2 regions of the Pseudomonas sp. 1L-B-1-E-C1 genome follow, and region 2 is predicted to be linked to the other one. Evidence: predicted binding sites of a transcription regulator. Region 2 holds the regulator's gene; the other holds the start of a gene.
What was found. The regulator FliA, encoded in region 2, starts transcription of late flagellar genes. The targets are predictions, from matches to a motif close to CTAAAGTTTNNNNNNNNNNNGCCGNTAA.

Region 1 (5,278 bases), on a different contig from region 2:
GTACGTCTCGAGGTCAGCGCCGATGGCCTGCTGACCCGAATCCAGGCCGATTCCACCGCAGACGGTGCCGAGCGGCTGAACGGGCCTTTGCTGCCGGGGATGCCCAATCTGCACTCCCATGCCTTCCAGCGTGCGATGGCTGGATTGGCCGAAGTGGCCGGCAATCCTAACGACAGTTTCTGGACCTGGCGCGATCTGATGTATCGCCTCGTCGGAAAAATCAGCCCGGATCAGCTCGGCATCATTGCCCGCCAGCTGTACATCGAAATGCTCAAGTCCGGTTACACCTCGGTCGCCGAATTTCATTACGTGCACCACGACAGCAACGGCCAGCCCTATGCCGATCCGGCCGAACTGGCCTTGCGCATCAGTCAGGCCGCGAGCGAAAGCGGAATCGGTCTGACCCTGCTGCCGGTGCTCTACAGCCATTCCGGATTCGGTGGCCAGATGCCTAACGATGGCCAGCGGCGATTTATCAACAGCACTGAGAACTATTTGAAGCTGCAATCGCGTCTGCAGCCCTTACTGGCACAGCAAAAGGCGCAATCGCTGGGCCTGTGTTTTCACTCGCTGCGTGCGGTCACGCCACAGCAGATCAGCGAAGTATTGGCCGCCAGCGACAAACAATGCCCGGTGCATATCCACATCGCCGAACAGCAGAAAGAAGTCGATGACTGCCTGAGCTGGAGCGGTCGCCGTCCGTTGCAATGGCTGTATGAAAACACCGAGGTCGATCAGCGCTGGTGTCTGGTCCACGCCACCCACGCCAATCCCGAGGAAGTCACGCTGATGGCCAACAGTCGCGCGATCGCCGGGCTGTGTCTGACTACTGAAGCGAATCTGGGCGACGGGATTTTCCCGGCGGTGGATTTTCTCGCTCAGGGCGGGCGCATGGGTATTGGCTCCGACAGCCATGTGTCGCTGAGCGTGGTGGAAGAATTGCGTTGGCTGGAATACGGCCAGCGTCTGCGCGATCAGCGGCGCAACCGCTTGTATGGCGCCGACCAGCCGATGGTCGGTCGCACATTGTATGACGCGGCGCTAGACGGCGGCGCGCAGGCGCTGGGGCAGCCGATCGGCGCGCTGGAGGTGGGCAAGCGTGCGGACTGGGTCGTCCTCGATGGCAACGATCCGTATCTGGCGACAGCGTCGGGGGACGGGATTCTCAATCGCTGGTTGTTCGCCGGCGGCGATCGGCAAGTGCGCGATGTGCTGGTGAATGGTCAGTGGGTGGTGCGCGATGGACGGCATGCCGGCGAAGAGCAAAGCGCGCGAGCGTTCACCCAGGTACTGCGTGATCTTTTAGGGTAAGAAAAGCAAAAGATCGCAGCCTTCGGCAGCTCCTACAAAAACGCATTCTCATGTAGGAGCTGCCGAAGGCTGCGATCTTTTCGCTCTTAATTAGAGGTCTTGGCCATCTGCCGATCCGACGCGCGCCAGATCAGTCGCGTAGTGTCGTAACCCTGCTGACGGGCCTTGCTCAGCAATTCTTCGCGCACTACGCCGTTGACAGTCGGCGTGCGTGACAGCAGCCACAGATACTTGCGACTTGGATCGCCGACAATCGCGGTCTTGTAATCGCCGCTGACGTACAACACCCAATACTCGCCCTTCGCCACACCCGGCACCAGGCGCGAGAACCAGTTATCGAATTCGACCCAGAGCTTATCGGTCTTGCCGGGCACCTGGGGATAAGCCGTGCCCTTGGCTTCTTCCCACTGCCAGTCCGGCGTCAGGCAACGGTTGAGCACGCCGACGTTACCGTCAGGCTTGAGGCTGTAGTGGGCTTCGGATTGCGCGCAATGGCGCTGAAAGTACATCGGCAAGCGTGCCAGTTCATACCAGGTGCCCTGATAACGCTTGAGATTGACGCTGTCGACGGTCTTCGGCGCCAGCGGGTCGACGCCGGAAGTGGCGCAGCCGGCCAGTACCAGGCCAGCAAAAAGGATCAGCAATAACCGCTTCATTTTTTTCTCCGTGGGCGCGAAGCCCCGGTTTACTTCAGGCCTTGGCCGGAAAACATCAGCACTTTGTCACCGGCGTATTGCACGCTGATAAAGCTGTTCTTGTCGCCCCAGGTGCAGCTGGACATACCGAGCGCGCCCGAGCAATCGGTGGGCTTGCCGAGAAGGCTTTCCACTTCGGACTTGGCCATGCCGGCCGAGAGCTTCGAGTAGTTTTCCTGATTGACCTTGCTGCATGCGGCCAACAGCACGCAAAACGACAGCAGGGCGATAGATCGCAGCGACATGGTGAAACTCCTGGAACGAGGGGGGATGGCATGGTGCCAACCAGAAGCTTAGAAGAGCAAAGTGTCATCTGGTTCCGTGACCGGATGCCTATTTATCAGGCCGCCCGTCCGGCTTTTGCCGGTAAATCAAAAACTTTGTGAAGCTGTCGAGCATTTCGTCGACTTTCCCCGCAAGCGCCTAATCTTTGGCGCGCCGCGGTCGAAATAAGAGCAGCGCAACGCTGCCGACTATGGCAAATTGCCGCCCTTTCCTGACCAGCCCCTTCGCGGTAGCTCATTAGATGACCAGAAACATGAAATTCAGCCATAAGATCCTGCTGGCTGCTGCCCTCGTGGTGGCCGTTGCGTTCGCCTGTTTCATCTTCTTCAACGACTATCGCCAGCGTCAGGCATTGAGCAGCAGCACCGAAGCGACCATGCAGGAGCTGGGCAGCCTGACCACCAGCAACATCCAGACCTGGCTGGAAAGCCGCATTCAACTGCTGCAATCGCTGTCACAGCAGGTCGCCGTCGACGGCAACGCGCCCGCCAGCCTCAAGCGCATCATCGACCTGCCCGCCTACACCGGCAATTTCCAGCTCAGCTACTTCGGTGGCGCTGACGGCGTGATGTTTTCCGTGCCCGCCGGCAACCGCGCGCCGGACTATGACCCGCGTGCTCGCGGCTGGTACAAAGCGGCGAACAGCGCGCAACAGACTATCGTCACCGAACCGTACATCGCCGCTTCGTCGGGCAAACTGGTGATCACCGTGGCCACCCCGGTGCAGCGTCAAGGCCAGATGCTTGGCGTCGCCGGTGCCGACATCGACCTGACCAGTGTCAGCGCGATCATCAACTCGCTGAATTTCGGCGGCCACGGGCACGCGTTCATCGTCAGTGCCGAAGGCAAGATCCTGATTCACCCGGACAGCAAACTGGTGCTCAAGTCCCTCGCCGAGGCTTATCCGAACGGTGCACCACAAGTAAGCCCGGGCCTGAAAGAAGTCGAGTTCGACGGCAAGACCCAGTTGATTTCCTTCACCCGCGTCAACGGCGTACCGTCGGCCGACTGGTACGTGGCGCTGGTGCTCGACAAAGCCACCGCGTTCTCGATGCTCAGTGAATTCCGCACCTCGGCACTGATCGCCATGGTCATCGCCGTGCTGATCATCATCGGCCTGCTCGGCATGCTGATTCGCGTGCTGATGCAGCCGCTACTGACCATGGGCCGTGCAATGCACGACATCGCTGAAGGCGAAGGCGACCTGACCAGACGTCTGGTGATCCACGGCAACGATGAATTCGGCGCACTGGGCACTTCGTTCAACCGCTTCGTCGAACGTATCCACACTTCGATCCGCGAAGTGTCTTCGGCCACCGGCCAGGTCAACGAGGTCGCCCTGCGCGTCGTCGCCGCCTCGAACTCGTCGATGTACAACTCCGACCAGCAGGCCAGCCGCACCAACAGCGTCGCCGCCGCGATCAATGAGCTTGGCGCCGCCGCCCAGGAAATCGCCCAGAACGCCGCCCTCGCCTCGCAGCATTCCAGCGATGCGCGCAGCCTCGCGGTCGACGGCCAGCAGGTGGTGGATAAAACCATTCAAGCCATGCAGCAACTGTCGGCGAAAATCAGCGACTCCTGCGGCAACATCGAAACCCTGAACAGCAACACGGTGAACATCGGCCAGATTCTCGAGGTGATCACCAGCATTTCCCAGCAGACCAACCTGCTCGCACTCAACGCCGCCATCGAAGCTGCGCGTGCCGGTGAAGCCGGACGCGGTTTCGCCGTGGTCGCCGACGAGGTGCGTAATCTCGCGCATCGCACTCAGGATTCGGCGCAGCAAGTGCAGAAGATGATCGAAGAACTGCAGGTCGGCGCACGCCAGGCAGTGACCATCATGACCGAGAGCCAGCGCGAGAGCGAAAGCAGCGTCGGCATCGCCAACCAGGCCGGCGAGCGCCTGGGCAGCGTGACCCAGCGTATTGGCGAGATTGACGGGATGAACCAGTCGGTGGCGACCGCGACTGAAGAGCAGACCGCCGTGGTCGAATCGATCAATGTCGATATCAACGAGATCAACACGCTGAATCAGGAAGGCGTGGAGAACTTGCAGGCGACGTTGCGTGCGTGTTCGGATCTTGAGCAGCAGGCGGCACGTCTCAAGCAACTGGTTGGTAGCTTCCGTATATAAAGATCAAAAGATCGCAGCCTTCGGCAGCTCCTACAGAATGAACGCTTTACTCATGTAGGAGCTGCCGAAGGCTGCGATCTTTTCTGCGGTCAGAACCGCGACCCGGGCTTCGAAAGAAATACCAACTCCTCAGCCGTAGACTCCCGCCCCAACACCGCATTGCGGTGCGGAAATCTTCCAAACTGCGCAATCACTTTCCGATGCCGCTCGGCATAATCCAGGTTGTCGGCAAACACCGCCCGCTCCGCCTCCGGCTGTTCAGCCACCAGCGCCATGAAGCGCGATACGGCTTCGTTCTGCACCGCGAGGTTTTCGCAGTGTTCGAACACCAGATAAATGAACACGCGCTGAATCGGCTTCAACTGCCGATCAAAATCTGCCGCAACGCCTTGCGCGACAAGCTTCTGCGCACGTAAATCGCCGGAAAATGCTTTGGGGGTGTCGCGATAGATCATGCGCGGCAGTTGATCGAGCAGCAGCACTACTGCCAGCCAACCTTCGGGACGTTGCGTCCACTCGGTCAATTCGCCGGCCAGGGCCTGATCGACAAAGACCCCGAAACGCGTCTGCGCTTCGAGGTCCTGGCTGTTTCGCTTACCGAACCACAACTTGCCCTTGTCAGCCGATATCTCGTCCGGTGATTCGGCGTGTCCGAACCACCAGTCAAGCAACGGCTGCCAGGGCGCGTGCATGGTTTATTCCTTGTGGTAGGCCGTGGCGCGGGCGACTTCTTCTTTCGAACCGAGGAACACGGCGACGCGCTGGTGCAGGCCTTCCGGCTGGATGTCGAGAATACGCTGGTGACCATCGGTGGACGCGCCGCCGGCTTGTTCGACGAGGAACGACATCGGGT
Region 2 (5,278 bases):
GTCGCAGTTGCTCAAGGTCCTGCAAGCGCTGCTCGCCGAACACGTGCCGGTGCGCGACATTCGCAGCATCGCCGAGGCGATCGCGAATAACGCCGCCAAGAGTCAAGATACCGCCGCTCTGGTCGCCGCTGTGCGGGTCGGGGTATCCCGCGCCATCGTCCAAAGCATTGTAGGCACTGAGTCCGAGCTGCCTGTGATCACATTGGAACCAAGGTTGGAACAGATATTGCTCAATAGTCTGCAGAAGGCAGGACAAGGCTCGGAAGAGGGCGTTCTGCTGGAGCCAAGCATGGCCGAGAAGCTGCAGCGGTCGTTGATCGAAGCGGCCCAGCGTCAGGAAATGCAAGGCCAACCGGTGATCCTGTTGGTAGCAGGCCCGATTCGCGCGATGCTCTCGCGCTTTGGCCGCCTCGCAGTCCCTGGGCTGCATGTGCTGGCCTACCAGGAAGTACCGGACAACAAGCAAGTGACCATCGTTGCGACAGTAGGGCCCAACGGCTGAGGTAGTGGTTTATGCAAGTTAAGCGTTTTTTCGCCGCCGATATGCGTCAGGCCATGAAGCTGGTTCGCGATGAGCTGGGCGCTGATGCCGCCATCATCGGCAACCGCCGCATCGCCGGCGGCGTCGAGTTGACGGCAGCACTGGATTACAAATTGTCGGCGCTGGCGCCGCGGGTTCCGAACATGGAACTCGAAGACGAGCTGCGCAAGACCCAGTCGCGCATCGTCACCGCCCAGGCCGAGCTGAGCCTGCGTGGCGAAGCCGACGGCAACACCAATCAACAGTTGTTCGCCGGCCTGCCATTGACCGCAGGCCTGCCGCTGACCGCTGCCGAGCCGCTGAGCGAGCCGACCTACGCTGCCCCGGCGCGTCCGGCCGCAGCCCCTGCGCAGGCTTCGGCGGGTGTCGATCCGCGAGCACTGGAGTCCATGCGTTTTGAATTGAACAGCCTGCGCGAGCTGATGGAAGTGCAGCTCGGCACCCTGGCCTGGAATCAGCTGCAGGGCAGCCGTCCGGCCCAGGCCAATCTGTATCGCCGTTTGCAGCGCATCGGCCTGTCCGGTCCGCTGTCGCGCGATCTGCTGGCGATGATTACCGATATCGAAGAGCCGCGTCAGGCCTGGCGCATGCTGCTGGCGCACCTGGCGCGGATGATCGCCGTACCGGAAGTCGAGCCGCTGGAAGAGGGCGGTGTGATTGCGATGGTCGGCCCCGCCGGCATGGGCAAGACCACCACGCTGGCCAAGCTCGCCGCGCGTTACGTGCTCAAGTACGGCGCGCAGAACGTTGCGCTGGTGAGCATGGACAGCTTCCGCATCGGCGCGCAGGAACAACTGAAAACCCTCGGACGCATTCTCAACGTGCCGGTAACGCACGTCGATCCGGGCCAGTCGCTGGTGCAGGCATTGGATCCACTGCTACGCAAACGCGTAGTTTTGATCGATACTGCCGGGCTGCAAGCCAGTGATCCGGCGTTGCGCATGCAGCTCGAGAGCCTGGCCGGGCGTGGCATTCGCTCGAAAAATTATCTGGTGCTGGCAACCACCAGCCAGAAACAGGTTCTAACCGCCGCTTATCACAGTTACAAGCGGTGCGGGCTGGCCGGCTGCATCCTGACTAAACTGGATGAAACGGCCAGTCTCGGCGAAGTGTTGAGCCTGGCGATCAGTCATGAATTGCCGGTCGCGTACCTGACCGATGGCCCACGGATTCCGGATGATCTGCATCTGCCGCGCCGTCATCAACTGGTCAGCCGCGCCGTCAGCGTGCAAATGCAGGAAGAACCCAGCGAAGAAGCCATGGCTGACATGTTCGCTGATATCTATCACAGCCCGACCAAGCAGGTTGGCTGAGGTAATCATGAACAGTTTTTGTACCTACATCGATGGTCTGCCACGCATTGTTCCGATCGGGAACGCGCAGCCAGTAATGTGGCCTCCGTCTATGCAAGACAAGGTAAAGAAATAACATGGGCAGCATGCATCCCGTACAGGTGATCGCGGTGACCGGCGGCAAAGGTGGCGTCGGCAAGACTAACGTGTCAGTGAACTTGTCGCTGGCGCTGGCAGAGCTTGGCCGTCGGGTCATGCTGCTGGACGCCGACCTGGGCCTGGCAAATGTCGACGTTCTGCTGGGGCTGACACCCAAACGCACACTGGCCGACGTGATCGAAGGCCGTTGCGAATTGCGCGACGTGCTGTTGCAGGGGCCGGGCGGGATTCGCATCGTGCCGGCGGCCTCCGGCACGCAGAGCATGGTGCACCTGAGCCCGGCGCAACACGCCGGCCTGATCCAGGCGTTCAGCGATATCGGCGACAATCTCGACGTGCTGGTGATCGACACCGCTGCGGGTATTGGTGACTCGGTAGTCAGTTTCGTTCGCGCTGCGCAAGAGGTGTTGCTGGTGGTCTGCGACGAGCCGACTTCGATCACCGACGCTTACGCGCTGATCAAGTTGCTCAACCGCGACTACGGCATGAACCGCTTCCGCGTGCTGGCCAACATGGCGCAGAGCCCGCAGGAAGGGCGCAACCTGTTCGCCAAGTTGACCAAGGTCACGGATCGCTTCCTCGACGTCGCCCTACAATACGTCGGCGCCGTGCCGTACGACGAAAGCGTGCGCAAAGCGGTGCAGAAGCAGCGCGCCGTCTACGAAGCCTTTCCCCGTTCCAAGTGTGCGCTGGCCTTCAAGGCCATCGCCCAGAAGGTCGACACCTGGCCGCTGCCCGCCAACCCGCGCGGTCATCTGGAATTTTTCGTCGAGCGTCTCGTGCAGCAAACCGCAGGGCCTGTGATATGACCGCCAGTGGCATGAATCTTTACAAAAAGTCGGCGCGTGACGCGCAATACGAATTGATCGAGCGCTACGCGCCACTGGTCAAGCGCATTGCCTATCACTTGCTGGCACGCCTGCCGGCCAGCGTGCAGGTCGAAGACCTGATCCAGGCCGGGATGATCGGTTTGCTCGAAGTCTCGACCAAATACGACGCCAGCAAAGGCGCCAGTTTCGAAACGTACGCGGGCATTCGAATCCGCGGCGCGATGCTCGACGAAGTGCGCAAAGGGGACTGGGCGCCACGCTCGGTTCACCGTAATACCAGGATGGTCAGCGACGCGATTCGCTCGATTGAAGCTAAAACCGGCCGTGACGCTAAAGATCACGAGGTTGCGGCCGAACTCCAATTGAGTCTCGACGATTACTACGGGATTCTGAATGACACCTTGGGCAGTCGCCTGTTCAGTTTCGACGACCTGTTGCAGGACGGCGAACACGAAGGGCTGCACGAGGATGGCGCCAGTGCGCATATGGAGCCGTCACGCGATCTGGAAGATGAACGCTTCCAGGCGGCGCTGGCGGACGCGATTGCCAATTTGCCGGAGCGTGAGCGACTGGTGTTGGCGCTGTACTACGACGAAGAGCTGAACCTCAAGGAAATCGGTGAGGTCCTTGGCGTCAGTGAATCGCGGGTCAGCCAGTTACACAGCCAGTGCGCGGCCCGTCTGCGGGGGCGTTTGGGGGAGTGGCGAGCGCGCTGAAGGCAGTGTGGGGACACTGCGAAACGAGGCTGGTGCGGTGATCAACGGCGCCGGTCTCGATCCGTTGTGCTCCAGACAAACTTTAAGTGCTGCGCCGATTGATTGAAGTGGCGCGTCCAGGTGCTGGGCGCGTTTAAGACTGCTTGGAGGTCGAATTGAACAAAGACATGAAAATCCTCATCGTTGATGACTTCTCAACGATGCGGCGGATCATCAAGAACCTGCTGCGCGATCTTGGGTTCACCAACACCGTCGAGGCCGACGATGGCACCACTGCCATTCCGGTGCTCAACAGCGGCAGCATCGACTTTCTGGTAACGGACTGGAACATGCCGGGCATGACCGGTATCGACCTGCTGCGCCACGTGCGTGCCGATGAAAAACTCAAGCACCTCCCGGTGTTGATGGTGACTGCCGAAGCCAAGCGCGAGCAGATCATCGAGGCCGCTCAGGCCGGTGTGAACGGTTACGTGGTCAAACCTTTCACGGCTCAAGCGTTGAAAGACAAAATCGAGAAGATTTTCGAACGCATCGGCTGATGAATGCGCGGGGGAGCTATGGAGCATAACGAATCATCCCAGGGCGATTTCGAATCGACCCTGAAAAAACACGCGGTCGAACTGGTCGAGAGCCTTGAAAAAGGCAGGTTCGGCGACGCGGTGCAACTGATCCATGAGCTCAATCAGACCCGTGACCGCGGCCTGTATCAGGAAGTGGGCAAGCTCACACGTGAACTGCACAGTGCGATCGTCAATTTCCAGATCGATCCGCACATGCCGCAGGCCGAGGAAGTGTCGCAAATCACCGACGCCACCGAACGCCTGGGCTACGTGGTCAAGCTGACGGAAGCCGCGGCCAACCGCACCATGGATCTGGTGGAAAGCGCCACGCCGGTGGTCAACAGTCTGGCTGATGAAGCGCAGACGTTGAGTGCCGATTGGGGCCGCTTCATGCGTCGCGAGGTCGGGGCTGAAGAGTTCCGTGAGCTGGCGCGCCGGGTCGACGGTTTTCTGTCACGCAGCAGCACGGACAACCGTGCGGTGTCGAGCAACCTCAACGACATCCTGCTGGCTCAGGATTACCAGGACCTCACCGGTCAGGTGATCAAGCGTGTGACCCAACTGGTCACCGAAGTCGAAAGCAATCTGCTCAAACTCGTGCTCATGGCCAGTCAGGTCGACCGCTTTGCGGGCATCGAACATGACCGCGCCGCAATGCTTGCCGAAAAAGATCCACAAAAACATCTCTCGCAGGGTGAAGGTCCGCAGATTCATGCCGATAAACGAGAAGACGTTGTGTCCGGTCAGGACGATGTGGACGATTTGTTATCCAGCCTTGGATTCTAGTATTTCGGAATTTCAGGTTTTTTGGGTTTTTAGACCTGTAGGAGCACCCCATTAATGAGCTTCGGCGCCGATGAAGAGATCCTTCAGGATTTCCTGGTTGAGGCCGGCGAGATTCTTGAGCAACTGTCCGAACAACTGGTCGAGCTGGAAAGCCGCCCGGATGATGCAGATCTGCTCAATGCAATTTTTCGCGGTTTCCACACTGTAAAAGGGGGCGCCGGCTTCCTTCAGCTCAATGAGCTGGTGGAGTGCTGTCACATCGCCGAAAACGTGTTCGACATCCTCCGTAAGGGTGAGCGTCGCGTTGATGCAGAACTGATGGACGTTGTGCTGGAAGCACTGGACGCGGTGAACAGCATGTTCAGCGAAGTCCGCGAGCGTGCACCGATCACCG

Region 1: AC0Z4S_RS04715 (methyl-accepting chemotaxis protein) is a predicted target of FliA. The motif match lies at 2,430-2,457, and genes of this name have one in related genera.

Annotation. Positions count from the first base shown of each region.
Region 1 covers NZ_JBXAWN010000002.1:219,529-224,806, reverse strand. The annotation lists gene AC0Z4S_RS04730 (formimidoylglutamate deiminase) at 1-1,311, shown strand, start outside; gene AC0Z4S_RS04725 (lipocalin family protein) at 1,398-1,967, opposite strand; gene AC0Z4S_RS04720 (outer membrane protein assembly factor BamE) at 1,997-2,251, opposite strand; gene AC0Z4S_RS04715 (methyl-accepting chemotaxis protein) at 2,533-4,425, shown strand; gene AC0Z4S_RS04710 (DUF924 family protein) at 4,515-5,117, opposite strand; gene AC0Z4S_RS04705 (class 1 fructose-bisphosphatase) at 5,121-5,278, opposite strand, start outside.
Region 2 covers NZ_JBXAWN010000012.1:105,000-110,277, forward strand. The annotation lists gene flhA (flagellar biosynthesis protein FlhA) at 1-502, shown strand, start outside; gene flhF (flagellar biosynthesis GTPase FlhF) at 514-1,854, shown strand; gene fleN (flagellar synthesis regulator FleN) at 1,971-2,801, shown strand; gene fliA (RNA polymerase sigma factor FliA) at 2,798-3,538, shown strand; gene AC0Z4S_RS20950 (chemotaxis response regulator CheY) at 3,706-4,077, shown strand; gene AC0Z4S_RS20955 (protein phosphatase CheZ) at 4,096-4,884, shown strand; gene AC0Z4S_RS20960 (chemotaxis protein CheA) at 4,939-5,278, shown strand, end outside.